Regions from separate parts of the Vagococcus sp. WN80Y genome, predicted to be linked through region 3. Evidence: predicted binding sites of a transcription regulator. Region 3 holds the regulator's gene; each other region holds the start of a gene.
What was found. The regulator LexA, encoded in region 3, represses DNA repair genes until DNA is damaged. The targets are predictions, from matches to a motif close to CNAACANNTGTTNG.
Positions count from the first base shown of each region.

Region 1 (10,285 bases), on a different contig from region 3:
AGAAGAAAAATTAGACATTAGAACGATTACGATGGGCATCTCCCTTTTGGATTGTATTGACAGTAATGGGGAACAGGCTCGTCAAAAAATTTATCAAAAGATTACTACCAAAGCAGCAAAATTAGTTGAAGTAGCCGAAGAGATTGAAAAAGAATACGGGATTCCGATTATCAATAAGCGGATATCTGTAACACCTATTGCGATGGTAGCAGCGGCCTCGGGAGAGCGTGATTACGTGGCCTTCGCTAAGACCTTGGATCAGGCAGCCAAAGCAGTTGGCGTCAATTTTATTGGTGGTTTTTCTGCCTTAGTACAAAAAGGTTATTCTGCTGGTGACGATATCTTGATGAATTCAATTCCGCAAGCTTTGGCCGAAACGGAGCGAGTTTGCGCCTCTGTTAATATCGGGTGTACCAAATCTGGGATAAATATGGATGCCGTTCGACAGATGGGGTATGTGATTAAGGAAACGGCAGCCTTATCGGATTTAGGGTGTGCTAAGTTAGTTGTATTTGCAAATGCAGTTGAAGATAATCCATTTATGGCTGGAGCTTTTCATGGTGTTGGAGAAGGAGATTGTGTCATCAATGTGGGAGTAAGTGGCCCTGGTGTAGTGAAACGAGCTCTTGAAAAAGTCCGTGGGGAAAGCTTTGATGAAGTAGCAGAAACGATCAAGAAGACAGCCTTCAAAATTACGAGAACAGGTCAGTTAGTTGGACAACTGGCATCAAAAGCGCTAAATGTTCCCTTTGGTATTGTTGACTTGTCATTAGCACCTACACCAGCAATTGGGGATTCAGTGGCTCACATTTTAGAAGAGATGGGGCTTGAATCAGTTGGGACTCACGGCACAACAGCGGCGCTGGCCTTGCTAAATGATGCGGTAAAAAAAGGTGGGGTTATGGCTTGCGGTCATGTTGGCGGTCTATCAGGTGCCTTTATACCTGTTTCGGAGGATATTGGAATGATTAATGCTGTCAATAATGGCGCTTTGAACTTAGAGAAATTAGAAGCCATGACGGCAATTTGTTCCGTTGGTTTGGATATGATCGCTATTCCTGGTGAAACCAGTGCAGAAACCATTGCAGCGATGATTGCTGATGAAGCGGCGATTGGGGTCATCAATAATAAGACAACTGCTGTTCGACTAATCCCAGCTGCTGGGAGAAAAGTTGGCGAGATGGTTGAATTTGGCGGTTTGTTAGGGCGCGCGCCTGTTATGGCAGTCAATAGCTATGGATCAACAGACTTCATTTTGCGTGGCGGACGGATACCAGCCCCCATCCATTCATTTAAGAATTAGGCAGTAAGAAAATAAAAGTAGTTCTCTGAAAAAGGAGGGCTACTTTTTATTTATGTTTGAAAAAGATAGACTAAAAATGAATAATTAATGAAAAAAGTTAATTAATTCAGTGATTATTGAGCTATTTTACTCGAATATGAGGTATGATAATAGATGGAGATTCTAGCCTTATTATGAGCTAGGGAGAGACAAGGGAGGAAGAATGAAGTGAATATGTTTGTAATAATAGTAGAATTTCTTCTTTGGTTTGTCTTTTATCCCGTGCTTTGGTGGGCTGGGTTAAACTATTTATTAAAGAAATACTCATTTCTTAACTATCTAAAACTATTGAGCATACCGTTGATTATCGGTCAGGCAGTTCTATTTTTTCTGATCCTAAGGGACAGTGTTCGTTTTGTGGTCGTATTTTTGATCGAAGGGCCGAATAAAGTGGAGTGGTTAGCCAAACAAATGTCTGGTATCTCTTATTATTTATTTGTTTCGTGGCTGTTATTGCCAATCTTAGCACGGTTACTATCTTTGACTACTGACAAGGATTATCGTTATTTGAAAAAGTATAGTCAAAAATTAGTAAAAAAAATACGGAAAAGGTGGCGTGGCTCTACACCGAAACGTCGAAAAAAGACGAGAAAGCATAAAAAGAGTCAAGCTTCTACTAAAAAACATAGATAATAGACTGGTTAACAATTCAGGAACTCGACTGCAAAGTAGTTGAGTTTTTTTATCGAGTCTCGGACTGTGAGAATCGTGGGCTAGTCTTTGTTGATAGCCTCTGTTTTTTGTCAAAAAATCTGGTATCATAGTGGGGAAGTTAGAATGGTAATTATGACATCAAGGAGAGTCGATAACATGACTAAAACAAGACTTAAAGTTGGCACGTTTAACATAGCTGCTGGCTTGCAACCGAATTTAGAAGCGCTTAAAAAGGTGATTGCTGCTACTCAACTCGACATAGTTGGATTACAGGAGGTGGATAAATTCACCAAGCGTATGCCTTACGATATGCTAAGCGGTATTGCAGGTAATACCTTTCCTTATTTGTATTTTAGTGCAAGTATGCCTTTTGAGGCAGGAGAATTTGGTAATGGAATAATGTCCGTAACGCCCTTTTGCTCTACTGAAATGACTCATTATATTGAACGAGCCGACTTAGAGCAACTAGAGCCACGCGCATATCAGTGTGTCAAAATTATAGCTGATGGTAAGGAAATTAGTTTCTATAACACTCATCTTTCCTATGAAAACCAAGCTCTTCGTCAAAGCCAATTCAGAGAATTATTAGAGGCATTGGAGCAAGACGAGAGCGCTTATCAAATTATTGTTGGTGATTTCAATACAGATCAATCGGTTAGTGAATTTGATTTAATGTCTGCTTCTTATAGCTGTGTTAATGGCCATCAAGGAGACTGGTGCGAAACATTTAATCAGGTTGATGTATCGATGAAAACAACAGCAATCGATAATATTTTTATTAGCCAAACTATCCAGCTTGTTGATTGGCAGATTGATGATGAGTTAGTCTCTGATCATTATTTATTGTCTGCTTTGCTGGAGTTAGCATAATTGAAGGATATAAAATAACAAAAAAAATTTTATTTTTTGGAATTATCACCAATATTAATCAAATAAATTTCACATTTTAATAACGAGTTTATAAAAGAAAAATCAAAAATTAATGATAATATTTAGATATTAGCTAGTTACGTATTTCTGACAGAGCTAATAGAAACGCATTCCTTTAGCTAGCTAATGAGTGGCTGCCGACAGGAACGGCGGTCACTTTTAATCAGATGAGGAAAGGAGGATTAGAGATGACTTATAGAGATGGATATGGCGAATACCGGCTGTCTCTTGATTTAGAAACGCAATTGTTTAAAGTTTATTTACCTGATAAACCCGAAGTTTGTGGTTACGGTACAACAATCGAAAAGGCGCTTCAACAATTAAGTAGACAAAAGGAGCCAGTATAGATGAGTGACCTGGAACTAGATTCACGATAAAAAGAGGTATTGTAAAAAAATTACAATACCTCTTTTTTATTTTAGAAAAATTTTAGATAAGAATTAAACATTTGCTAAAGGATGATAGAGTTTCTTTACTATTTTTTTTCATTGTGGTTTAATTACTTTTGTAAAGAGAAAGTGTGAGGTGAGATATGTCTGCAGGTAAAAAAGTTTTTTTAAGTATTTTAGCGGTAATGCTTGTAATCATTTTAGGGATTGGGGCTTATGCAGCTAAAGTTTATTTTGATGTTAAAGGAACAGCGAATGAGATCCATGAACCAATGAATCGAAAGGTCTCTGATAAGCGAGACAAACCCGTAAGCATTGATGCAGGAGAGCCTTTTTCAGTATTGTTATTAGGCTTGGATACAGGTGATTTGGGTCGTGATGAACAAGGTCGTTCTGATACGATGTTAGTGGCAACTATAAGCCCTAAAAATAATCAAACGACGCTCGTAAGTATTGCTCGTGATACTTATACGGAAATTGTTGGCAATGGTACAACTGATAAAATTAACCACGCCTATGCATTTGGTGGTGTAGAAATGGCAATGAATACGGTTGAGAACTTGTTAGATATCCCACTAGATCACTATGTGACGATCAACATGAAAGGGTTGAAGGAACTAGTTGATGCTGTTGGTGGCGTAAAGGTAGAGAATACGTTAGAATTTAGTCAGGATGGTTTTGACTTTCCTTTAGGAATTATTTCACTGAATGGCGAGCAAGCTCTGTCATATTCGCGGATGCGTTATGAAGACCCTAAAGGCGACTATGGCCGCCAGGATCGTCAGCGAAAAATTATTGAAGCAATCGTAAAAAAATCTTTGAAGCTTTCAACAATAACAAGCTATAAATCATTATTGGACACAATTGGTTCGAATATGAAAACTGATTTATCTTGGGATGATATGGTAGATATCCAAAGCAAGTACCGCAATGCAATGGGGGATATTAAACAAGAAACCTTACAAGGACAAGGTGTAATGCGTGATGGCGTTTCCTATCAGGACATAGCACCAGAAGAACTGACTCGTGTACAAGGAATTTTGAAAGCACAATTAGAAAAATAAAAAAATCTGCAACTACTCGTGATAAGTGGTTGCAGATTTTTTTACTTATTGAAGCAATTTGAAGAGGTCTTTGGTCATGTTGGCATTTTTTGAGTCGGGATAGATGTAGTTACTTAAAGTGACAATCCCTGTACTTCCGTCAGGAGAAAAGGAGAGGGTGGGCTCAAATCCGACAAAGACACCATGACCAGAAATAAAGGTATCATTATGGTAAAATCCAGCTGTATAAGTATAGTCGAAGGGTAATTTTGGTCGAGACCATAGCTCGGTTAAGCTTGATTTAGAAATGATTTTCTCATCGATCAGTGCCTGAATAAAGGTAAACATATCACCAACTGATGAATACACATTGCCTGTTCCAGTTTCTGAGGCAAAGGTAGTATCGGGCGTCTTAATTGGTTGCTCATAAGCTGCTTTTTTATTTTCAGATGCGACAGCGTGATTAGAACTTGCGTAAAAAGTAGGATAGAAGCCGGTGTGTTGCAAGTTCAGTTTAGTAATAATTTGAGTGGTGAAATAGTCTTGGTAAGTTTGCCCAGTAATTTGCCGAATAATACCTGCTAATAACGTGTAATTAACTGCCGAATAATTCCATTTTGTTAATGGACTGTAAGTTAGATTGTTAAGAGCATAGTTCAGAGAATCTTCTTCTGATACGCCAGCCGTATTGAAGCCTTTTAACTGTAGTCCAGATGTCATGTTTAATAAATTTTTAATCGTAATTTGATCACTATTAGGAATGTTTGGATAAAAGGTTACTAATGGTGTTTCCATTGTTAATAAGCCTTCTTCTATTAATTTCATGACTAGGACTGCTGTGTAGGCTTTTTGGACAGAGGCAATCATAAATTCTGTATTAGCATCATTTAAGCGATCAAGAGACTTGTCAGCATAACCGTAGCCACGTTCTAAGACAATCTGATTGTCTTTAACTACTAAGATTGACCCAATAAATTTAGTGTCATTAATTTTACTTTCAATCTGTTTTGTCAGCTCTGGATATTGCTCACCATTGTTAGTTTGACCAAAGGCTATTCGAGGTTTCTTTTTTTCTTCTTCTTCTTTAAGTTGTTGGAGATTAAGGTCTATTTTTTTTTGTAGATCACTATTTTGTGTGGTTAGAGAAGCGACAGTTTGTTGCTGTTTTGTTAGTTCCTGTTGATTTTTGGCAGCTAGCTGAGGCTCGTAAAAGAAATAGAAAAAACAAAAAATGGCCAAGCCACCAGTTAGGAATCCGAAGAAGAAAAAGAAGCGATGATAGCGTCGTTGACGTTTTCTTTGTATATTCATTTGTTGTTTTCGTTTATTTTCCATAAGGGCCTCCCATGTTGCAAAAGCATGTTTATATACTCACAGTTATCTAGCGAGATATGCATAGATTAGTTATATCACTTCTAATATAAAAGATAAACAATTTTTGGCTATCCTTACAAAGACGTAAGCTTTTCGCTATAAGCTGTTAGAAAAATTTAATAAATCAAAAAATGACTGACAGCTAAGCTTGGGCTGTCAGCCACTTCTGATAATTAAGATCTTAGGGTTAGTTTGACAACGACTTCCGCGCGAGCCGTTTGTGGAAACATATCCACTGATTGTAGATAATCAACATCATATTTTTTGGTTAATCTAACTAAATCTCGAGCTAATGTAGAAGGGTTGCAGGAGACGTAGACTAATTTTCTACTTGGATAACGTAGAATAGCTTGAATCAATTGTTCGTCTAGTCCTGTCCTAGGGGGATCGACAATTATTCCGTCAGGCCTAAATCCAGCCCTTAGCCAGTGAGGAAGAAGCTCCTCAGCTGTCCCTACTTCATAACGACTGTTGTCAATACCAAGACGTTCAGCATTGCGTTGTGCGTCTTCAATCGCAGCTGGAATAGTGTCCATTCCTCGAACCCGCTTAACTTGCTTAGCGAGGCTTAGGCCGATTGTACCAACACCACAGTAGGCATCGACGATTGTGTCATTTGGTTGAACATCAAGGGCCTTTCTTGCTTCCTCATATAGGACAGCTGTCTGCTCTGGATTAAGTTGAAAGAATGCTCTCGGTGATAAGTCAAACACTAAATCACCGAGATGTTCTTCAATACTTTCTTTTCCCCAGAGATGTTGTGTGTCATCTCCCATCACAAGAGATGTTTTTTTATTTTGAATATTTTGCATAATTGAAACGACGTTTGGGATAGTTTCAATTATATCCGCAATTAAGGCCTTTTTTTTCGGTAATTTTGGACTATTTGTAATAAAAACTAATTGAATTTCTTTAGTAGCAATCCCAACTCGAACCATTAGTGTTTTGACAATTCCACTATTTTTTTGTTCATCATAAATAGGAACTTGATGCTTAGTCAACAGTTCAACTACTTGATTAACAGTGGACATGGTTGCGGGTTGTTGGACTAAACAGTCTTCAATGGGCACTAGCTGATGAGAATCAGCTTGGTAAAGTCCTGCTTGAGCATGGCCATCACTTGCTTGACGAACTTGGAATTGTAGTTTGTTTCTGTAATGCCAAGGTGTTTTCATACCAATTGTCGGTAAGAGTTTATAAGTTTGATAACCGTTTGGTTGGTATTTAGCCAGAGCTTGCTTAACCACATCCTTTTTAAAGCTTAATTGTGAGTCATAGGCTAGATGCTGCAATTGACAGCCACCACATTCTTCGTAAACAGAGCATGGAGGGATCACTCGGTCTGGGGCTTGCTTATTTATTTTCGTTAAGCGAGCTTCAACGAAACGTGGCATAATTTTAGTAACCTCGACTGTGACAGTTTCGGTCGGTAATGCGCCAGGAATAAAGACAATCGTTTTTTTGAAATAGCCAATGCCTTCTCCGTTGATGCCTAATCGCTTAATTGGAAGTGTTAGTGACTGGCCAAGTTTAATTGTATGTTTGGTTTCCATTGATTCACCTTTTTTCATTATTGTTTCAGCTTATCTATTTTAGCACAGAATCAATTGAAATGCTGTTGAAGTTGAATCAGCCTTCTGTTAATAAAAATATCTCAGCTATCAGGACGTTTTGGAAAGAAATATATGGTAAACTATTAAAAGATAGAGAACGTTTGTTTGTTCTTAGATATGACTATCATGAAAGTATTAAGAAAAAATGAGGAGTTGAAGACAATGGAAATTATTAACCGTCTCTCAAAGGAAAAAAATAATCAATACAAAGTCTGGCTCGAATCGGGTAGCTCCTTTTTTGTTTCAGAGGATGTCTTGGTTCGTTTACGGTTGCTCAAAGGAATGGAAGTTGATAATGAGCTTATTGAAACTGCAAAAAAAGAAAGTCAGTTGGATCACGGGTATCAAATGGCTCTCAATTATTTGAGTTATCAATTACGCTCTCAAAAGGAAATTGAGGATTATCTAAGAGGTCGTGAAATTGATAGTCCAAGTATTAGTGAAATTATTAAACGCTTAGAGTCTCTTAAGTTAGTCGATGATGTAATGTACGGAGAAAGCTATGTAAGAACGCAAATGCGTACATCAGATAAAGGCCCAAGCGTTGTTCGTCAACAACTGAAAAAAAGAGGGCTAAGGGATGATGTCGTTGAACAGGTTTTACAGCTTTATACAGAAGAAGAGCAAGGCCGTGTGGCGCTAGAGGTAGGAACTAAGGCGGCACGAAAATATGGTCGTAATAGTCATTATGAACGATTACAGAAGATTCGTCAGTATTTAATGACAAAAGGGTTTAATGGCGACATTATTACAATGACATTAGAGAGTCTGTCAATTGAAAAAGATGAAGAGGAAGAAGAAAACCTACTAGAAATTCAAGGCGATAAGCTGTGGCGAAAAAATCAACGCTTTGATGCTAAGAAACGTAAACAGAAAGTCACTCAATCCCTGTACCAAAAAGGGTTTAGTTTTGATATAATTAATGCCTATATTAGTCAGAAAGAGATGGAAGATGAAGAGTAAAATTGAGAAACCGGATGCTCGTTTGGAGCAAGTGGTTGCGGAGTGGAGTCAAGAAAAGATAGCAAGCTTTCAGCATGATTTTTTGGCTTGGTATGAACAAGAGCGTCGCCTGTTACCTTGGCGAGAGAATCAAGATCCTTACCGGATTTGGGTGTCTGAAATCATGCTACAACAAACCCAGGTAGTGACAGTCATTCCTTTTTTCTATCGTTTTATGGAGTGGTTTCCGACAATTAAAGAGTTGGCTGAGGCACCAGAGGAGAGACTTTTAAAAGCGTGGGAAGGTCTAGGCTATTACTCACGAGTGCGTAATATGCAGGCAGCTGCTCAACAGGTGATGGAAAATTTTAATGGTCAAATGCCACAAACAATTGAAGAAATCAGTACTCTAAAGGGGATTGGGCCGTATACTGCTGGGGCGATTGCAAGTATTGCTTTTGATTTACCAGAACCAGCTATTGATGGAAATGTCATGAGGGTATTTAGTCGGTTATTTGAATTGATGGATGATATTGCTAAGCCCGCTAGTCGGAAGACCTTTGATTTTGTTGTTCGTAAGTTGATCTCTCATGAGGATCCAAGTAGTTTTAATCAAGCCATTATGGATTTAGGGTCAGGAACTTGTACACCGACGAGTCCGAAGTGTGAAAGTTGTCCAATCCAAACCTATTGTAGCGCTTATCATAGCGGTACGATGACTAATTATCCAGTTAAGAGCAAAAAAATAAAAAGCCGTCCTGTTTATTATATGGCACAAGTTATTCGCAATCAGGATGGCGAGTATCTAATTGGTCAACGGCCAGAGACGGGATTATTAGCTAACTTGTGGACGTTTCCTTTGATAGAGGTGAACAAGGAGGAATACGTTGAGATGCGTAATCAATGGTTAGATTATGAGCAGAGTCAAAATGCCCAGACAAGGCTTAATTTAGTAGCGGAGGATGAAATAGATCTTAGCGACTGGGTATCTTCTAACGGTCAAGATAGTCAAGTGATTTGGCAAAAACAACCTTTGGGAGAGGTGACTCATGTTTTTAGTCATTTAAAATGGCATGTCTTAGTAACTTATGGTGTGACAAAAGATAAAGAATATGATTTACAAGCGAATGAATATTGGGTGAGACCGGCTGATTTTAATGAGTACGCGTTTCCTAAGCCACAGCAAAAAATGATTGAGTTATTAGAAGGTAAAGCTTATTTTTAATTAGGAGGTTGAAGTATGAAGACAATTGGATTAATTGGTGGAATGAGTTGGGAGAGCACAGTCGATTATTATCGTGTGATTAACCAAGCCGTTAAGCGTGAGTTAGGCGGGCTTCACTCGGCAAAGATTATTTTAGTTAGTGTTGATTTTCAGGAGATTGAAACGTATCAATTTGCTGGACAATGGGAAAAGAGCGAAGAGATTTTAGTTGAAGCTGCTAAGACATTAGAAAAAGCAGGTGCTGATTTTGTTCTAATTTGTACGAATACAATGCATAAAGTAGCTGGGGGTGTGGCAGCAGCCATAGAGATTCCTTTATTACATATTGCTAAAGTGACAGGAGAATTATTGGTAGAAAAGCAATTGAAAAAAGTTGCTTTATTGGGAACTATTTTTACGATGGAGCAGGCTTTTTACCGAGATGAAATTGAAGCTAAAGGTATTGAAGTTATCGTTCCTAACCAAGCTGACCGACAAGTGGTTAGCCGGATTATTTATGAGGAACTTTGTTTAGGCGAATTGAGTGATGATTCTCGTCGAACCTATTTACGAATTATTGCTGAGTTAGCTTCTCAGGGGGCTGAGGGGGTTATCCTAGGCTGTACAGAAATTGGGCTACTCATTAAACAAAGTGATACATTAGTGCCATTGTTTGATACAACCAAAATACACGCTGAGAGTGCTGCTTTATCTGCACTTTCACGGTAATCGTTCCTTGATTCGAGGAGAATTAGGTATTTTATTCTAGCTATCAGACATATTTGTGATATAAT
Region 1 is NZ_JCAQHY010000165.1:37,555-47,839, reverse strand. It holds gene AC5KOD_RS15735 (PFL family protein) at 1-1,303, shown strand, start outside; gene AC5KOD_RS15730 (hypothetical protein) at 1,511-1,975, shown strand; gene AC5KOD_RS15725 (endonuclease/exonuclease/phosphatase family protein) at 2,153-2,866, shown strand; gene AC5KOD_RS15720 (hypothetical protein) at 3,115-3,273, shown strand; gene AC5KOD_RS15715 (LCP family glycopolymer transferase) at 3,459-4,379, shown strand; gene AC5KOD_RS15710 (serine hydrolase domain-containing protein) at 4,425-5,693, opposite strand; gene rlmD (23S rRNA (uracil(1939)-C(5))-methyltransferase RlmD) at 5,906-7,285, opposite strand; gene recX (recombination regulator RecX) at 7,508-8,308, shown strand; gene mutY (A/G-specific adenine glycosylase) at 8,298-9,512, shown strand; gene AC5KOD_RS15690 (aspartate/glutamate racemase family protein) at 9,528-10,220, shown strand.
Region 1: recX (recombination regulator RecX) is a predicted target of LexA. The motif match lies at 7,440-7,453, and genes of this name have one in related genera.

Region 2 (10,285 bases), on a different contig from region 3:
TGCTATATTTGAGCTCCGGGATGAAGATGATGAGGTAGTTGGTACTGCTCAAACCTCTAATGCTCAAGGCAACCTAACCTTTACAAATGTCAAAGCTGGGACCTACCGCTTGATAGAAGTCCAAGCACCTGAAGGATTCTCACTGTCAAAACCAATAGAAATCACAGTGGCTTATGATAACAACGGTGAGTTGGTTATTACAAAACCTGAAGCATGGGATGGGACAATCATAAATGAGCAGGTGATTGATTTACCAATTACCAAAATCAATGAAGATGGCGAGGTGTTATCAGGCGCTATGTTTGAGTTACAAGGTCCTGATAAGAATGTACTGCAAGGTCCTGTAACAACAGATTATGAAGGACAAGCCTTGTTCACAAACCTAGAAAAAGGCACCTATTATTTGACGGAAACAAAAGCACCAATTGACTACCGATTATTGAAAGAGCCGATAAAAGTGGTTATTGATTATGATGAAGCTGGAAAACTGATAGTTGCCTCTCCAAAAAATTGGAATGGCGATGTTGTCAATACGAAAGAAAAAAATACACCACCACCCGGTTCGTCTGGAGAACCAGGTAATCTTGGTGGAAATGAAAAAAAGACCTCTAATCCAAGAAAGAAAACAAGAAGGTTATTAAATGCCGGTGAACAGCCATCAATTTTGTATACAAGTATTGGTCTTCTGCTTTTACTACTTGGCTACAGCATATACCTGAAATGCCATCGCAAAAATTAAAAATGGTATTAAGACGTTGTCGTTTTAAGAATAGAACTTGAAAGTTAAAAGAGCGTGGAAGGTGACTTTCCACGCTTTTTTAGCTGATTTTAGCATCTAATCTTCTAATTCAGTTTCTAAAACAGTACCTGTTTGTGCATCAAGCTTTATGCTTGACTCCGAATGACTTAATTTAAAAGTAACTTCCCAATAAGTAATAGCCATTTCTCTGTTTAAAGACCACTCAACCACTAATTCTATCTCCAAATCCAGTGCCTCTGCAGCGATTTGTGCCCCTCTTCTATTGATAGAATATCCTTAAGGTTCAGTGAATCCTCTGCCTTTTTAACACCATTTTGTTCATCTGCATCCAGCTTTTCTTCTCGTTCTTTTGTTTCCTCACCTGCTTCAGTATTAATTTTTAACTCATATTCTTTATTTTCATCCCCTGTATTTTGAAATAATACGTGCCAAAAGCGGTATCCAAATTAATAGAAAGGATAGAACTATTAGGGTAAGTTTTATTATACGCTGAAATAGCATCTGTAACCGAAATTTTCACCACTGAAATAACTAATTGCCTATTACCATTATCAATTGAAGCTACTGTACTTTCTTTTGAAAATTTCTTTGGCGATGTATTAGTTGTAGCACACTCTCCTAAGATCATCCCAAAGGTTACAATGCTCAATATTAATAATTTTATCTTGATAATCCCTAATTTTCTTTCTTAGTTTAGATTCACAGCTTCGACTATCTGTGTTTGATTATCAATTATTACAAAATATTGTTGTACCCCATCTTGAATCGTTATTTCCCAAACACCTCTTCCTTTTAAATGAGTTAACTCCCATTTTGTTGCTACTCCTTTACCTACTGAAACTTCAGCAATAATAGATAAGTTTTGTATCAAAATATCTTTGTTAAAAGACAGAATTCCATCTTGTAAGCTTGTTACATTTATTTGCCTCTTTGTTATTTTCCCAGTATTACCATTAACTTGCCAAGAATAAGCTTTTTGATCTTGTTTGCCAGTCATTTCGTAAAGATAATCGTTTCCTTTTTTAGTTAACACCATTGAGTGTAATTCAATGGTTGAGCCAGCTTCTATATGAGCCATAACTGCCCCAAAAGAGGTTAGTTGCATCGCTTTAACAGGTCTATTAGAAACAATTAAAATAACTATTAATCAAATAAGGATTGCTAAAGTTCTGTATAATCTTCTCATTACGTGCTCCTTTCTTTTGTTTTATTGGTTATTCTCATGATAACGGCACCCAACTAAAAGAAAACTTACATCAAAAAATAAAAATAAAATGAATTTTTTTTAATTTTATTCGATGTACCATAAAATTCATCGTGTTTAAAGTGAACAATCCGGTTGAATTATATCTTATCTAGCGATTCACCTACCACTGTTATGGTGTAAATTCCAATTTAAATAATTCTTTTTGAATAAAATCAAATAAATTTTCCCACCTAACCCGATCACTTAATCGATCTAAATAAAAACATTTCTCCATATCCAATCTATCTTCCCCACCATCAGAAATAATAACATCTGCCTCATCTATAGAGACAGTAAAATAAATTTTTTCTGGATTAAACACTGAAAGTAATTTATTTCGAATTAAGTTAGCCCCTAAAACATTTTTTGAATACTGCACGGCAATATTCAATTGCTTATTTTTATGATAGCTCATTGAATATAAAATCATCCCGATCATCATTTCAGTATGCTTTTCAGGTACTCGCTCTTGTATGTTAAACATCTGGTAGAAATCAATAACTTGTTGTTCTATACTAGTTCCCTCAGCAGTCATTTGAAATAAAGTTATCTCACCCAATCTGCCGAATTTTTCGGGCAAATTAATATCAAAATAAAAAACATACAGCAGTAATAGCAAACTATTATAGTAAAATTTCAGCTGTTCTTCTTCATTCAGGCTTATATTAAAATAAACTTGAGTATCAGCCACTAAATCACTACTGATTTCTGCAATAGGAACTGACAGCCGTAAAACTTCCTCAACTATTTGCTTAATCTGCTTTGGATTATCAAGCTCTGAAACATGCATTCTCATCGCCAGATTAAGATACAATCGCTCAATAGCTGCCCCCTCCATTGTGGGGATTTCTTCAAAAAAAGATACATTACGAGATAGATCGTTAACCCTAAAAAAAATCTCTAAAATAGGTTGGATAGTTTCAGGATAAGCCATCATTCTTTTTTCATTTTGTATTCGTTCACGAGAAATCCCACCTACATAGGCTAATTGTGTCAATCTAGTTGGCAACATATCACGTTTAGTTAATTCATGAATGGCTTGTTTAAGTTCGCCTTCTGTCTCTTCAATTAACGGTGTTGGATAAATATCCAAGCCTTTATAGAAATTCCAATAGAAAAAAAAGGTAAAAATTCGTCTATGTTTTTCCTCACAAATTAAATTGGAATAAGAATGATTGTCCATAAAAGATAGTTTAATATTAAAATTATCAAAAAAGACCTCTAACTCTGATAAATAATAATAAAGACTCGTTGTATTCAAAAAAAGCTCATCGGCTAATTCTGTCACAGACTCATATTTCTGGCGTAACACAGATTTAATAATCACAAACTCCATCGAATTTTCTGCATACTGTAGACGAAGACTATCTATAATATAGTGAAAAGGCTGTGTAGGTGACAGACGCATATAAATAGTTCCCTTATCCTTTGTAAACACAACTGACTCATCCAAACTCAAATTTTTAATGTCCTTTTGCAACTCCTCTATATATCGATTGGCTGTTCTAACCGATACTCCTAATTCATGGGACAAGTCTTTTGTTGTGCTAACATCCCCTTTCCTCACAAGAAACGCTAAAATATCAAGCTTAGCCCGCTCTGGTTTTGAACAAAAATCTAACATTTTCTTTCTTCCTTTCCTATTCTCCACTATCCTTTAATAAACTATTAATATTTTCACCCAGATTCTATAACTTGTCATATTATCAGCTTAGCTTATACACTGTTTTTATTCCTACTGCCACCTTTCCTTTTAGCGTATAAGATTTATATTTCACCTCTTCATTTTGTTCCACGTATATTAACTTATGTATATTTGATCACTACTACTTGACCAAAAGAACGTACATTCGTATAATTGAACTATTATTTGAGAGAGGTGAAGAAATGGAGCAGTATTTCAACTACGAAATCGAACCCGTAAATGAAACGCTCTGCGTGGACATGAAAAGCTTTTATTCCTCAATTGAATGTGTTGAACGTGGCCTCGATCCCTTAGCGACTATGCTCGTCGTTATGAGTAACGCCGACAATAGTGGTGGCTTGGTTTTAGCCGCATCTCCTAAAGCAAAAGAGGTGCTCGGGATTAGCAATGTCTCGAGAAAATATGACATTCCTGACCACCCTGACTTACTAATTGTACCACCTCGAATGACCCTCTACATCGAGCGCAATAAACAAATTAATGCTATTTTTCGAGAATATGTCGCTGATGAGGATTTGTACATCTATTCAATTGATGAAAGCTTTGTCAGAATCCAAGCATCTAAACGATTATTTGGAAAAAATGCTTACGAATTTGCTTGCTTATTTAAAGAAAGAATTCTAAAAGAAACCGGGCTATACTGTACAATCGGCATTGGTTCTAACATGTTATTAAGCAAATTAGCGCTTGATAATGAAGCAAAACAAAATGACGACATGATCGCTAATTGGCAGTATGAAACCGTCCCGAATACGGTGTGGAAAATTCCTCAACTAACTGATTTTTGGGGTATTAACACTCGTACAGAGGCAGCTCTATGGAAAATGGGAATTCGTACCATTGAGGAGCTTGCTCATTATGATTTTTTTACGATGAAAAGTCGGATGGGAGTGATTGGTCAGCAGCTAATTGCCCATGCTTGGGGAATTGACCGTACCCTACTAAAGGAACGCTACATCCCTCAAGCAAAAAGTATTGGCAATAGCCAAGTACTGATGAAGGATTATACCTATCAACATGAGATAGAAATCGTTCTACGTGAAATTGTTGAACAAGTGGCTAGCCGAATTAGACGTAAACAGTTTCAAACATCTTGTATCAGCCTTTCCTTTGGTTATTCAAAAGGAGAAGGAAGTCCAGGATTTTCTCGACAGCTTTCTATTCCACCAACTAATAATTCGAAAGTTTTATTTAACCACGCCCTCCACTTATTTAGGCTTCACTACAATGGATGTGCTGTTAGACATATCGGTGTAAATTTTTCTAAACTAACAGGTGCTAACTACATGCAGTTAGACCTATTTAATGAGCCAGACCGCCAAATAGCAACTAATAAGCTTGATTATTTAGTTGATGACATTCGGAATAAATACGGCTATGAAGCACTTGTTCATGCAAGTAGTATCATGGAAGGAGGAACTGTTATCAGTCGCTCACACTTAGTTGGTGGGCATGCAGGTGGCAATGATGGCTTATGATAGAACTAAATTCTCACTACCACGATAGAGGGTTAAAAAAATATTCAGGCTTTTACTTAAGCGAACACTCCGCTCAGATAGAACAGTCAATAGCCCACCGAAGAAAAGAAAATAAGCAGAAACCACAAATGGCTTCTGCTGACATTGATAACGTACTAGGCCTCGCTCAACTAAAATCAGCTCAGGTTTGCCTGCAATTAGAAGCAGTTGACGCTGAAGGTCATTATTATGATGATATTGTGGGAAAGATAGCTGGCTACGATGAGTTAGGCTTTTTTATCGGAAAAAATAAAGTCGGGTATGACGAAATTAGGCATATAGAACTCCATTCATCAAAAAAATGGAGCGACTTATCTGACCGTTAGGCGTTGTTTTTGTGTCATTTTTAATGCAATTTTCCTCTTTTTAGCTTAAAATAAATCAATAACTAATAAAGGGGCCTATTACTAATGAAAAAAGTTGACTTTGTGAGCCTGTTCTTCTTATTTATAACCATTGTCTTTATCGGATTTGCAATTTTCTTGTATTCTCGTAATAATATATGGTTTGAAGTTGGATCAGCAATCACTGCAGCAGTCTGCCTCTTTATGGTTTTTCATAAAGAATTCTAACTAATTTACCAGAAATAGCTAAAGACCTACACATATAATCCCCCGAAACTTAGCAGTTTCAGGGGATTACTTTTATATGAGACCTACTTGTTCAATTGCTGATTAATTTTGGCCAACTCTTTTTTTTCTTTAAAGTAGAACATTGTCCAAAAAATGAAGAAGATAACAAAAAATGAAAGAGATGCCGTTAATATAATCCCTATTTGAAAAGGAAACCAATTCCCCAAATAAGCCACACATAAAAAGACGACATAGGAACCAATCATTTGGCATAATGTCTTTACCAAAAGAGACAACTTCTCACTTTCGTATATAGTCGAAATCAGTCCGATCACTGCTCCCATCAATAAAACTAGCAAACTATTTTTTCTCACTTCCCCGCTTGTAAAGAAGATACCTGTTATTAAATAAATCATGCTCCCTATTCCTATGCCTACCAGTGCGTTTTGACTCATTTTTTTCATCTGTCTTCCTCCTATAATTGATCTAATCCATTCTTCAAATCAGCTAAATACCGCCTTGATACTGACTGCTTTTTGCCACTTTTTAAATACGCCACCATATTACCCGAGAACGAATTTTCTAGCTTGTGAATCTGCTTCAAATTAACTAAAGATGACTTCGTAATCTGTACAAATAATGGATCTGCTAACTCTTCTTTAAATTTGTACAAACGACCTTTTGTTTCAATTTCTTCTCCCGTTGTTAAGAAAATAATCATCTCATCACCGAAAACCTCAACCACTTCAATAGTCGCAATCTCAATCAATTGATACCCATCATCAATTCGTTGCTTAATCACTTGCTTACTCTCTTTCTCTGACAATCTCTGATAAATGTTATTAGCTGTTTCTACGCTGGGTGACTCAATAAGGATCTTCACCTTATCTAAGGCTTTATCTATACGCATCTCAATCTCCATTCACTTGCCTCCTGACACTTTTATTATACGAAATAATGGATTTTTTAGAAGCTTTTTTCGATAAGCGGTCGAAAAAATTAGCTAAGTGGTACTTTTTCTCACGATTAAAAAGAGGATGAAAGAAAAGTTCTTTTTACTTTTCTTTCATCCTTATTTAACGGAACATAGACTGCTTGATCTCAGTCATATCACGACTAAATTTTTCAGGCTCATCAAACATTGGAAAATGCGCCGACTCCTCATATAAATAAAAAGCTTTAAGTGGCGCAGAAACCGTCTCATAAAATATCTCTGCCTGCTCTGGACAGGTCATTAAATCATATTTACCATTAAAGATGAACATTGGAACAGGTAATTCTTTTACCACTTCCCCGTAATCCTCTACCATAAATTCTTCAAGCAACGGTAGGGCCTTCGCTGAGAATAGCACACCCAAAAACTGAAACTTTTCTCCTAATGAATACCCCTTGTAGCTAAACAAGTCTTTGATTGTCTGACCATTCGTGTACCTTCTTGTATGAAAAAGAGCTCGCCCATGTTTATACAAATATTTCTCCGTAAACATATAGAATTGACGATCCTTTTCGAAGGCTATTGCCATTTTGTCTGGAAACTTAGCCAAAAATTTAGGGTTATTTTCTTTGGCACAGCACTCCTTTACAAACTCATAAACAGTCCGCTGATGTTCATACATTGAATTGACTTGCCCAATCCCAATATAAGCAGAAAAAAGCTCTGGCCGTTTTTTTACAGCCAAACCAGCTGTCACCGTTCCAAATGAATGTCCCATTATCAGGCAATTTTTTTTATTAAATTTTTCCAAGAAATACTCTGCCCACTCAATAATATCGTCCACCAGATTCTCGATAGTTAATTCTTTGCCCGTACACTCTGTATTGAGCCCGCACCCTCTCGTCTCTGGAAACACACATTGAAACTCTGTATACATCTTCGGATAATACTTATCTATTAAAAATAATTCAGGGAACAACGGCCCTCCATGAATGTATAATAATAACGGACGATCATCCACTTGTTCATCTACATAGACGCCCCGTTGTTCTCCCGAAATCTCAATTACTGTTTTTTTCACATCAGTTCTCCAATCATTTTTAGGGTACAGTTCATTTTATAATAAATGTTCGTATAATGATACCCGATTTTCATTATTCTTCGACTAAACAAAAAAATGAACCTCCTTTAAATAACACTAAAGGAAACTCATTTCTACTCAATTTTCTATTCTTTAACCGGTAATAATAAGCGTAAACCATTAAAAATAACAACTAAGGTACTGCCTTCGTGAACTAGGATGCCGATCGGTAAATTCATTTTACCGAAAATATTTAGAATAACTAAGAAAATCACGACGGCCATCGCAAAATAAACATTTTGCCAAACAATTTTATCAAGACGTTTAGCCACCTTATGAGCGTAGCTTAATTTTGTTAAATCATTGTTCATTAATACCGCATCTGCCACGTCCATCGCGACATCCGTTCCGTCTCCCATAGCAATCCCGATATCAGCATTTACTAGCGCTGGCGCATCGTTAACCCCATCGCCTAACATTGCTACCATGCCATATCTACGTTGTTGATCGGCTACTATAGTGGATTTATTTTCAGGTAAAACATTCCCAATAATTTCATCCATTCCTAATTGTTGACCAATAGCCTGTCCTGTTTTTTCTGAATCACCTGTAATCATGGTCGTGTGGATTTGTTGAGATTTCAAGTAACTAATAACACCCTTAGCATGTTCATTTGGAACATCCATCATGGCAATTAACCCAACAACTTGATCGTTTTCAGAAACATAGACAACTGTTTTTCCTTCGTCTTCGTAACGTTGAGTCCGCTCCGAAATTTGTTGTGAGACCTGCTCGAAAGTCGTTGGTTTCCCGATTCTATACTGATTATTCTCAATCTGCGAAACAAGTCCTTTACCAATCTCATTTGAAACCTCTAGATTAAGCTCGTTGACACTCTCAAATTTTGCTAAAATCGCATTGGCTAATGGATGATTAGCTGTTTTTTCCATTGCGACAATAATGTCAGTATAGTAGCTCTCTTGAGCAGGAACACTAAAGAAATAATCCGTTACCTGTGGTTTTCCTTCTGTTAACGTGCCTGTTTTATCAAACGCAACCGCTTGAATATCGGCCAAATTAGATAAGTATGAGCCACCTTTAAAGAGAACTCCCTTTTTAGCTAGGTTAGAAATAGCTGACAAGGTAGCTGGCACAGCACTCGCTGCTAGCGCACAAGGTGAAGCCACTGTCAGAAATACCATGCCTCGGTAAAAACTTTCATACCAATCCCAGCCCATAATAAATGGCATAACTAGGATAAAAATAGAAACAATAAGCAAAACTGATTTAACATAAAGAGGCTCTAATTGTTGAATTTTTGTTCCTGTCTTTGTTAAATTAGATTGCGATTGATTAACCAGTTGTAGGATTTTTGAAAACAGGGTGTCTTGGCTATCTTTTGTCACCTCCATTGTAAAGGTTCCATTCCCATTTATAGTACTACCAAAAACCTCATCTCCAACTGTTTTTTCTCGTGGCATGCTTTCACCATTGATTAAGCTTTCATCAATCGCACTATAGCCAGAAAGAATAACACCATCTGTAGGAATTTGGTCACCATTCAACACTTGTAAATGATTGCCAATGCTTAAAGCGGTTACCTCAACAACTTTTGTGGTCCCATCAGCTTGAATTAAACGGGCCTCTGTTGGGTTCATTTTCATGAGATTCGTTATTTCACGTTTACTTTTACCTTCAGCATAATCCTCCAAAAAATGAGCAGAGGCAAAAATGACAATTAAGAGGGCTCCCTCTTCAAAATCACCTATTAATGACGCACCAAAAGCGGCAAGAGTCATTAAGATATGGACATTCGGGGTAAATTTTCTTTTCGCTTTCGTCGAAGCAATCGTATCACTTATCCCCTCCTCAATAATATGATACCCTGACATCAACATCGCCAACACATACAAACCATTTTGAATCATGCCTTCCTTTAAAAACAACGCGATTATAAACGCTGCTAAACCAACAAAAAACAAAACGACTGGCATTTTTCCATGATCATGATCGTGGGAATGTCCCTCTTCATGACTGTGATTATGATCATGTCCATGACTACAATTTCGATTATGAGTGTGTTCTGTTACTTTTTCCATAAGACCTCTCCTCTTTCTATGCTTACTTTATATAAGTTACATATGAATACTTGTTCATGTGTTTATTGTACAATGTTTCAATAAAAAGCGCAAGCATTTTCTATAAAAAAGAAACTTTAATTATCAAAACGGAACTATTTCTATTTAGGTCGTTCGTATAATAGTCACTTGCGGGTGAAATGACCATTAAGCGAAAAAGACTCTAGCAAGCGCTACAGTCTCAAAGTTAGTCGTTTAATTACTCTCAATTAAAAAATCACACCTATCACAAATAACAAGGCGTAAAGCATAACGGTTAGTGCCAAGTTTTTGATAGCCAACGGAAAAGTCTCCAATTTAACTTGGCGACGTGAGAATGCTAACGTGTTTTT
Region 2 is NZ_JCAQHY010000153.1:28,790-39,074, reverse strand. It holds gene AC5KOD_RS11935 (SpaA isopeptide-forming pilin-related protein) at 1-739, shown strand, start outside; gene AC5KOD_RS11930 (hypothetical protein) at 836-970, opposite strand; gene AC5KOD_RS11925 (hypothetical protein) at 1,140-1,409, opposite strand; gene AC5KOD_RS11920 (PepSY domain-containing protein) at 1,449-1,838, opposite strand; gene AC5KOD_RS11915 (helix-turn-helix domain-containing protein) at 2,137-3,630, opposite strand; gene AC5KOD_RS11910 (Y-family DNA polymerase) at 3,894-5,189, shown strand; gene AC5KOD_RS11905 (hypothetical protein) at 5,186-5,554, shown strand; gene AC5KOD_RS11900 (DUF3021 domain-containing protein) at 5,884-6,264, opposite strand; gene AC5KOD_RS11895 (LytTR family DNA-binding domain-containing protein) at 6,276-6,722, opposite strand; gene AC5KOD_RS11890 (alpha/beta fold hydrolase) at 6,877-7,815, opposite strand; gene AC5KOD_RS11885 (heavy metal translocating P-type ATPase) at 7,962-9,914, opposite strand; gene AC5KOD_RS11880 (prenyltransferase) at 10,163-10,285, opposite strand, start outside.
Region 2: AC5KOD_RS11910 (Y-family DNA polymerase) is a predicted target of LexA. The motif match lies at 3,846-3,859, and genes of this name have one in related genera.

Region 3 (10,285 bases):
TCCCAAGACCAATATGAGGCGGCCTATCTAGAAGGTGCCTCGAGAGTTCAATGTATGCGGCATATTACAATTCCAGCGATTATGCCAACGATAGTGATATCGACTATTTTAGCAACCGGAAGTATTATGTCTGTTGGTTTTGAAAAAGTGCTGTTACTTCAAAATGATGCGAATTTGGCAACTTCGGAAGTATTATCAACCTATATCTACAAAGCTGGGATATTAAATGCAGAATACAGCTTTTCAGCTGCAGTAGGGTTATTTAACAATTTAGTCAACTTTATTATCTTATTTATTGTGAATAAGATTGCTCAAAAAACAGGCGAAAATAGTTTGTGGTAGGAGGGAAAAATGAAACATAATCGATCAAAAGAAGATAAGCTTTTTGATACTATTAATACAATTCTGATTGTCATAATTATTTTATTGATTTTTTATCCGATTCTATTTGTGGTATCTGCCTCTTTAAGTGATCCGACGAAAATTTTTGATAGTACACTATTAGTGTGGCCAAAAGGATTTACACTAAATGGTTATCGTAAGGTTTTTGAAAATCGTGACATTTGGATTGGGTTTAAGAATGCAGTTATTTATACCGGTCTTGGAACTATGATTAATGTTATCATGACAACTCTAGCGGCCTATCCACTATCTCGTCGAGATTTTAAAGGACGAAATGCGCTAACCTTTCTATTTACCTTTACAATGTTCTTTTCAGGAGGATTAATTCCGACTTATTTAGTTAATCAGAAGCTAGGGATTATCAATACGATTTGGGTAATGATCTTGCCGGGAGCAGTAGGTGTGTATAACATGATCATCATGCGAACCTATTTTCAGCAAAATATTCCACGAGAGCTAGAAGAAAGTGCTTTTATTGATGGATGTACGGACATGCAGTTACTTTGGAAGGTTGTCTTGCCGCTTTCAACACCGATTATAGCAGTCATGATGATGTTTTATGGTGTTGGTCGCTGGAATGGTTATTTTGATGCCATGATCTATTTGTCAGATCGCGAGTTATTTCCTTTGCAGTTAATTTTGCGAGAGATTCTTATCCAAAATCAGATGGGGGAGGCCGCTAATCAGCAAATAATGTCAAGCAGTCAAGCGGAGGTTAGCATGATTAAACAAACGATAAAATACAGTGTTGTGGTCATTTCTAGCGTTCCCGTGTTATTATTTTATCCACTAGTAGCAAAATATTTTGAAAAAGGAATCATGGTAGGCGCAATTAAGGGGTAATGAGTTTAGACTAGGGAGAGGTTAAAATGGGAGAAAAGTTATATCATTGGTCAGTTGTGGTGACGAAATTAGTTTATTTGAATGTTTTATGGATAGTGCTGACATTACTGGGAGGAATAGCTTTTGGCATTATGCCCGCCACAACAGCTTTATTTGCAGTTCTTCGTCAAGGGTTTATGACAGATGATGAGTCACTTAAAATAGGCAAGACATTTTTTCATTACTATTACAAAGAATTTTTAAAAACTAATTTATGTGGCTGTTTTATGGCTATACTAGGTCTGATATTATTTTTTAATTACCGAATTACGCTAAATGCTTCTGATTACTTGATGATTGGCTTTCATTATTTTTCGATCATTTTGCTTGGTGTATTTGTATTATTATTGGTTTTTTTCTTTCCAGCCTATGTCCATTTTAAATTGCCTGTTAAGAAGTTATTTTTGCAACCCTTTCTATTGATTGTATTTAGTCCTTTTGAAGTTGCGAAAATCTTAATCATATTAGCTGGAAGTTACTATCTATTTCACTGGGTTCCTGGGTTACTACCATTGGTTTACATGTCGCTTCCTTCTAGTTTAATCATGATGATTCTTTATCGGCGATTTTTGTCACTGCCTATCCCGGAACACGCAAGCAGCTCTGTCTCACATTAGTTGAGGCAGGCTGTTTTTTTAGGTAGTTGAAGCAAGCTCATTTTGTTGAAAGGGACTGCTTAAAAGAGAAGAAATAGCTTTGTTCGATTGATTATGTAGAAACTTATGTCGTTAAATGATAAAATGGAACAAGCAAACAATTTAGAGAGAAGGTTATGTATGACAGAGTCAGTAACAGTTCAAGAATTAGTCAACGAATTACAGCTTGAAGTAGTTTGTGGAGAAGACTATTTAGATAGAAAAATAAAAACAAGTGATATTTCCCGGCCGGGTTTAGAATTAACCGGCTATTTTAATTATTATCCTTATGATCGAGTTCAATTATTTGGCCGCAAGGAGACCACGTTTTCACAAAAAATGACTCCAGAAGAGCAGGTCATGGTGATGCGTCGGTTGTGCCACGAGGAGACGCCAGTTATTATTTTTGCCCGTGATCTGATTCCACCTAGCAATATGTTGCGCGTGGCGGAAGAGAAGCAAGTGCCTGTTTTACGTTCGTCTTTAACAACATCGCGAATTTCTGGTGTGGTATCAAATTACTTAGAAAGTCAATTGGCTAAGCGAACGTCTATTCATGGAGTATTGGTCGAGGTTTATGGGCTCGGTGTATTGATTCAAGGGGACAGTGGAATCGGTAAGAGTGAAACAGCGCTAGAATTAATCAAAAAAGGTCACAGACTTATTGCGGATGATCGGGTTGATGTCTATCAACAAGATGAGCGTACAGTAATTGGTGAACCAGCTAGATTACTTGAGCATCTAATTGAAATTCGTGGGATTGGTATTATTGATGTAATGAACTTATTTGGCGCAAGCTCTGTCCGTGGTAGCGGTCAGGTTCAATTAGTTGTCTACCTAGAAAATTGGAGCAAAGATAAGAAGTTTGACCGATTAGGTGGTGCGGCTGAGACTGTTCAAATTGCAAATGTGGATATCCCTAAAATATCGATTCCAGTTAAAACAGGCCGTAATGTGGCGATTATCATTGAGGTAGCTGCGATGAACTTCAGAGCAAAAACAATGGGATACGATGCTACAAAAACATTTGAGAATAATTTAACCGCGCTAATCAAAGAAAACTCTGAAGCAGAATAGTAGACTATATCAGCTTAAATTAGAGTGACTATAAAGGGGGATATCGATGTTTTTAGCGCAAGTTAACCCCGTGGCTTTCAAACTTTTTGGAATTGAGGTCATGTGGTATGGAGTTATTATTGTCAGCGGAATAGTTTTAGCTGTTTGGTTGGCTTCACGAGAGGCAAAACGAGTTGGCTTAAAAGAGGACGACATCGTTGATTTTATGTTTTGGGGCCTACCGATTGCAATCATTGGGGCTCGGTTGTATTACGTGATTTTTGAATGGCAATATTACCTTAAAAATCCACTTCAAATATTTGCTATTAGGAGTGGCGGCTTAGCAGTTTATGGTGGCTTAATTGCTGGTGGACTTGTCGTATATTTCTTTACTCAATCACGCTATATTTCTTTTTGGAAATTTCTTGATATCGCTGCCCCTAGCGTAATCATTGCTCAAGCAATTGGCCGTTGGGGAAATTTTATGAATCACGAGGCTTACGGAGGAGAAACAACGCTAGGATTTCTACAAGGGCTGCATTTGCCTACATTCATTATTGAAAATATGTATATTGATGGAGCGTATCGACAACCTACGTTTCTTTATGAAAGTCTTTGGAATGTCATTGGTTTTATTTTGATTCTTTGGTTACGTAAGAAAAACTTTTTCCGTGAGGGAGAGATATTCTTTACCTACGTTATCTGGTATTCATTTGGTCGCTTCTTTATTGAAGGGATGAGAACAGACAGCTTGTACTTAGTTGGTGATATTCGAGTGTCTCAGTTCTTATCAATTATTCTCTTTTTTGGTAGTTTAATTTTCATCGTTTATCGCCGAAAAAAAGTTAATCCGCCTATTTATAATCGTAAAGGAGCACGATAGTAGTGTTAACAACAGTTTTATTTGATTTTGATGGTACATTGGCAGATACGAATCATCTGATTTCAGAATCTTATCTTCATGTATTGAATCAGTATTTTCCAGGCGAATATGATACAGAAAAAGTTCGGCCATTTAATGGACCGCCCTTAGAAGAAGTTTTTGGTGCTCTCTTACCAGAAAAAACGGAGCAAATGGTACGTGAATATCGAGAGTTCAATCATCAACAGCACGATGCCTTAATTCAAGTGTTTCCCAATGTCAATGAGTCTCTAGCCACCTTAAAAGCAGCGGGCTTTAAATTGGCGGTTGTGTCAACTAAGTATAATCAAGTATTGCAAAAGGGCTTAGATTTACTTGAAATGACGGACTATTTTGATGAGATTATTGGTGGTAATGATTACCAAAAGGTGAAACCAGATCCTGAGCCTTTAACTGTTGCAATGGCTCGTTTAGGCGTTGATGCTGACGAATGTGTGATGGTTGGGGATAATTGGCATGACATAAAAGCAGGGCACAATGCAGGAATGGAAAGTGTGTTTGTAGGTTGGTCCCATAAAACAGTGGCAGAAATGGCGCCGTATAAGCCTGATAAAATTGTTGAATCTATGGTAGACTTAACAGAGTGGATTCTATCAAAAGGTGTGAAAGGAAGTTAACGGATGAAACAAAAAATTGCTGTTTTAGGTCCCGGATCATGGGGGACAGCGTTGGCTAAAGTATTAGTGGAGAACGGTCATGAGGTGACCATTTGGGGACGAGAAGCTGAGCAAATTGCTGAAATCAATACTCATCATACCAATCAACATTATTTACCTGACCTACTCCTACCGGAAAAATTGAAAGCAGAAATGGATTTGAAAGCTGCTGTAGCAGGTGCTGATGCGATTTTATTTGTTGTTCCAACTAAGGCGATTCGTTCTGTTGCTCAACAGTTGGTGGCGGTTTTAGATACTAAACCAGTTATTATCCATGCCAGTAAAGGGCTAGAGCAAGGGTCACACAAGCGAATTTCTCAAGTTCTTATGGAAGAAATCCCTGAAGACAAACGAAAAGATGTTGTGGTGTTATCTGGCCCAAGTCATGCAGAAGAGGTCGCAGTACGTGATATTACAACCATTACAGCAGCCAGTAAAAATTTAAAATATGCAGAGTATGTTCAAGCGCTGTTTATGAATGAATACTTCCGAATTTATACAAATGATGATGTGATTGGTGTAGAAACGGGCGCGGCTTTAAAAAATATTATTGCTCTAGGTTCAGGTGCGATTCATGGATTAGGCTTTGGAGACAATGCTAAGGCAGCTATTATGACGCGTGGATTGGCCGAAATTAGTCGGTTAGGCGTTGCAATGGGAGCTGATCCACTAACTTTTATTGGCATGAGTGGCGTTGGCGATTTAATCGTTACTTGCACAAGTGTCCATTCTCGTAATTGGCGTGCAGGAGATTTGCTTGGCCGTGGACACAATTTGCAAGAGGTTTTAGATAATATGGGGATGATTGTGGAAGGCGTTTCTACAACAAAAGCAGCCTATGAATTATCGCAAGAATTGAAAGTGGAAATGCCGATTACAGAAACTATTTACAAGGTGCTGTATGAAGGAGCTGATGTCAAGGAAGCAGCGAAACAAATTATGCTGCGAGATGGTCGCTCAGAAAAAGAGTTTTAGTAACCAGATTAAGTATAATAGGGAGAACACCCTAAATAGAAGAGGAGAATTTATTGTGAAACAACGTGTGAAAAAGGCGATTATTCCAGCCGCAGGATTAGGAACAAGATTTTTACCAGCGACGAAAGCTATGGCAAAGGAAATGTTACCGATTGTTGATAAACCAACTATTCAATTTATTGTTGAGGAAGCATTGGCATCTGGAATTGAAGACATTTTAATTATTACTGGTAAGGCTAAACGTCCGATTGAGGATCATTTTGACGCAAACTTGGAATTAGAAATGAACTTAAAATCAAAAGGTAAAACGGATTTACTGAAATTAGTAGAAGAAACAACCGATTTGAACTTACATTTTATGCGTCAATCTAGTCCTCGTGGTTTAGGGCATGCGGTTTCATTAGGTCGTGCGTTCGTCGGTAATGAACCTTTTGTAGTCATGCTTGGAGATGATTTGATGGAGGATACGATTCCGTTGACGAAGCAACTAATCAATGATTACGATGAGACACGTGCTTCAACTATAGCGGTTATGGAAGTCCCTCATGAAGATACCTCAAAATATGGGATTATTAACCCAGAACATATGGTGAAAAAGGGTTTATACAATGTAAAAAACTTTGTTGAGAAGCCGAATCCAGATGAAGCGCCAAGTGATTTAGCTATCATTGGTCGTTACTTATTAACTCCTGAGATTTTTGATGTCTTGGATCAACAAACACCAGGTGCAGGCGGTGAAATTCAGCTTACTGATGCGATTGATACCTTGAATAAAACTCAGCGTGTATTCGCTCATCAATTTACAGGTAAACGCTATGACGTTGGTGATAAATTTGGGTTTATGAAAACAAGCATTGAATATGGCTTGACTCATCCTGAGGTGAAAGATAACTTAAAAGAGTTTATTATTCAATTAGGGAAAGAATTAGATACTGAAGAAAGCCCTAAAAAAGGCTCAAAAAAATAAATGATACCCTCAAGATTGCTAGAGAATAGTTGGCAATCTTGGGGGTTTTATATGGCTAATCATATTGAACAAGCAACTGTCAGAATAATGATATCATTTTACTTACGTAGTGACTCTTAATTGTTGTATAATAGTATTTTGGAATTAAAGAGACAGGCAAGGCTAAGGAGCAATTAAATGGAAATTAAAGAGGCTATTTTACATGTACTGGATTTAGAAGCAAGCTCGCTAATCTGTTCACAGAAGGCGTTAACGATGACAGATTATGCAGTTAAGACGTACCTTGAAGGAATCATGAAACGATTTAATAATGCTGATTTTAAAACAGGAACATTGGATGAAAGCAATGACTTATTCGTTGATATTACGAATGAACGGTTAAATTTTGTTGAAAAGAGTGAAAGTGTTGCTCAGAAGTTTTATGATTGCGTGGTTCAAGGGGAAGAGATTCCAAGTGGAGATCTACTTTATTTTCACGGAGAGGATGAAACTGACCAGTACGTAGGGATTTTTAAATTGAATTATCGTCCAGCATATACTCATTTTGTTGACTATGTTGACGATGGAATGTTGAATAATATTATCATTAATAAAACTATTTTGCCAAGTATTACACAAAAAGTTGACGAAGCTGTTTTAATTAATATCACCAAAAAAACGTTTGATTTAGTAGAAAAGAAATACAAGTTTGATGGTCGCAAAGTAGAGTATTTTTCTAGTATTTTGTTAAAAACAGAAGCAACACCGACAGTCCAAGATAATATCAAAATTGTTAAAAAGGCTGTTAAGGAAATTGCTGATAAGTATAATGAAGAAAAGTACGTCAGCATGTCAAACATTCAACAAGCAGTTTATGAGAGTATTGAAGAAGATGGAAAAATTAGTAATGAAAAAATTGCTGAAAGAGTGTTTGAGAATAATATCTCAGCTAAAGCAGAATATATCGAGCGAGTAGAACGAACAAATTTTGAGGAAGATATTCCGATTAATGTGCCGAAATATGAAAAAAAATACAGTAAACAAAAGCTCAAATTAGCTAATGGGATTGAAATGATTATCCCTGTTGAGGTCTATAAAAATAAAGAATTAATTGAGTTTATTAATAATCCTGATGGCACAATTTCGGTTATGATTAAAAATGTGGATGAAATTATTAATAAATTTTAGACGGAGATAGAGCGAAGCTATAAAATCTTTGACGCTAAAAACAAGCTGTGTTAAGGTGAAATTAATAATAGAAAGATGTATTTTTAGTGAGTTAAGATGAAAGGAATGAACGCAGTGAAGGGGATTAAAAAAAGCTTTCTTTTAGCTGGATTGGTTTGCTTGATGATTGCTGTTGCACCGTCAGAAGTTAGTGGTGTGACAACTAAAGAGGGACGTAAGCTACCATTTGTTGGGCCTGATATTTCACTAAAAGGTCCGAAGGTTAACTCCGCTAAAGTAACGCCAACTGTGGCAGAAGAAAAGAAAGTCGATAAAGATTTGTGGAAAAAGCCAACGGGTGGAGAATATCCTAAGTTGACAGCTGATATGGTCCTTCGAATTGTGGCAAATGTGACGGATCAGCGTATTTATTTTTATGATAACGATAAACTAATTTATACGATGGTGACATCTTCTGGCTTAGCTGACGATGAGAATGCGACACCTTTAGGGGATTTTGAGATTCAGGAAATTCGAGGTGAAAGCTTTTTTAATGCTGAGTTAGGCGAAGGAGCACTAAATTATGTCTCGTTTAAAGATTATGGCGTTTATTTATTTCACAGTGTCCCTGTTAATGAGCAGTTAGAGATAAATGTAGCTGAAGCTGAAAAGCTAGGTAAGCGTGCTTCACATGGTTGTTTCCGCTTATCACTGCCTGATTCTAAGTGGTTTTACGATAACATCAAGGCAGGAACACCAGTTAAAGTAACCGAATGATTACTTAGGTTGAATAAACAAGTTGATTTCGTTTTTTTTATAAAAAGCAAAAAAGCTCTTCACTCAACTGTTAGGGGGATAACAGTTGAGTGAAGAGTCTTTTTAATGAATTAACGGCGATAGCTATAAGTGTGATCGCTTTGATAGTGCTGCTTACGAGTATGACGACGATAGCTTCGTTCGTCCCAAACCATGAACCATAAGAAGAATAAAGGCGTGACGATCAATAGTGCTGTCTTAATCCCTAGTGAACCCAAACAAATGCCAATAATTAAAATGAAGAATACCAACCCGATTCGACGAATACCTACCATTTATATCACCTCATATATTTTATGCGAACGTTTGTTCTTTTCTTTATTATACAAACAAACGTTCGCTTTGTAAAGAGGAAAGTGAGAAAACTTTTCAATTAAGGTAAAACGAATGAAATGGGTTATATGGGAAAAGAAAACAACCAGCAGATAAGCTGGTTGTTTGTGGTTAAATGTGATTGCGGTATAATCCAACTACTTTACCTAAAATAGAAACATTAGGTAAGATAATTGGCTCTAAGCTATCATTTTCTGGTTGAAGTCGAAAATGATCTTTTTCTTTGTAAAATCTTTTGCACGTTGCTTCATCTTCATCAGTCATAGCAATCACAATTTCTCCATTTGAAGCCGAGGCTTGTTTTTTTACAATGACTTGATCGCCATCCAAGATGCCGGCGTTAATCATACTTTCTCCCCGAATGGTTAGCATGAATAAACTATTGTCCTCATGTTTCAAATCAGGTGGGATAGGAAAGAAGTCTGATGCTTCTTCTACAGCTAAGATAGGCTCTCCAGCAGTAACTGTTCCTAAAATCGGGATAGTTGTAGGACGAATACCGATCATATCCAGTCCAATTTGAGTTAACTCAATTGCTCGTGGCTTTGTTGGGTCACGTTGTAAGAGTCCTTTTTTCTCTAGACGAGATAAGTGACCGTGAACGGTTGATGTTGATGATAGATTAACAGCAATGCCAATTTCTCTGACTGTTGGTGGATAGCCTTTTTCTTCAACTTGGCTATGGATATATTTTAAAATTTCAGATTGTCGTGTTTCATGTGCTTTTGCCATACTGATACCTCCTTAGGGCAGATTTAGTATTAATTTGAGTTTAGCATAAAAAACTTAATAAATCAAACAGATGTTCGCTTATTTTGATGGAAACATAAACTTTTTTTGATAGTAGTTTGTTTGATATAGAGGACATGCTGTGGCTAGACTATTTAGTTGTTTTTTGAATTGAAATAGTCTAGTATTAAAGGCATCGGTGGAATAAATAATAGGACACTTTAAAACTGTTTAGGAGGGAATAAAATGTTATCAAAAGATAAATTAGCTCGTATTAATGAGTTAGCCAACAAATCAAAAGGTGAAGGTTTAACACTTAACGAACAAAAGGAACAAAAAATATTAAGAGAAGAATATCTTGAAAAATTTCGTGGTGGGATGCGGAATCATATCGAGGGAATGAAAGTAGTGGATCAGGAAGGGAACGATGTAACACCTGATAAGCTAAAAGATATTCAAAAGGAAAAAGGGCTTCATAATCGTCATAATGATTAATTTTAAAGACTTTTGCTAAGATTTGGTTTATTTGCAAAAGTCTTTTTTTAATGCGTTTTAGCAGGATTTTTGATAAAAAAGCAAAACGATTTCATTTTTCAATTGCAATTTAGTCAAACAAAAGGTAAAATAACCCTATAAAGGTAAAAAAAACCTAAAATAGCAGGAGGATGATTATTTTGTTTGATAAAATCGATGAACTAGGCGTTAACTCAATCCGTACCCTAAGTATGGACGCAATTCAGAAAGCAAATTCAGGACACCCAGGCTT
Region 3 is NZ_JCAQHY010000001.1:259,227-269,511, forward strand. It holds gene AC5KOD_RS01290 (ABC transporter permease) at 1-342, shown strand, start outside; gene AC5KOD_RS01295 (carbohydrate ABC transporter permease) at 352-1,245, shown strand; gene AC5KOD_RS01300 (YesL family protein) at 1,272-1,901, shown strand; gene hprK (HPr(Ser) kinase/phosphatase) at 2,061-2,996, shown strand; gene lgt (prolipoprotein diacylglyceryl transferase) at 3,043-3,858, shown strand; gene ppaX (pyrophosphatase PpaX) at 3,861-4,514, shown strand; gene AC5KOD_RS01320 (NAD(P)H-dependent glycerol-3-phosphate dehydrogenase) at 4,518-5,528, shown strand; gene galU (UTP--glucose-1-phosphate uridylyltransferase GalU) at 5,584-6,495, shown strand; gene AC5KOD_RS01330 (nucleoid-associated protein) at 6,673-7,662, shown strand; gene AC5KOD_RS01335 (L,D-transpeptidase) at 7,768-8,418, shown strand; gene AC5KOD_RS01340 (hypothetical protein) at 8,529-8,732, opposite strand; gene lexA (transcriptional repressor LexA) at 8,902-9,522, opposite strand; gene AC5KOD_RS01350 (DUF896 family protein) at 9,766-10,014, shown strand; partial or broken gene AC5KOD_RS01355 (thiamine pyrophosphate-binding protein) at 10,194-10,285, shown strand, end outside.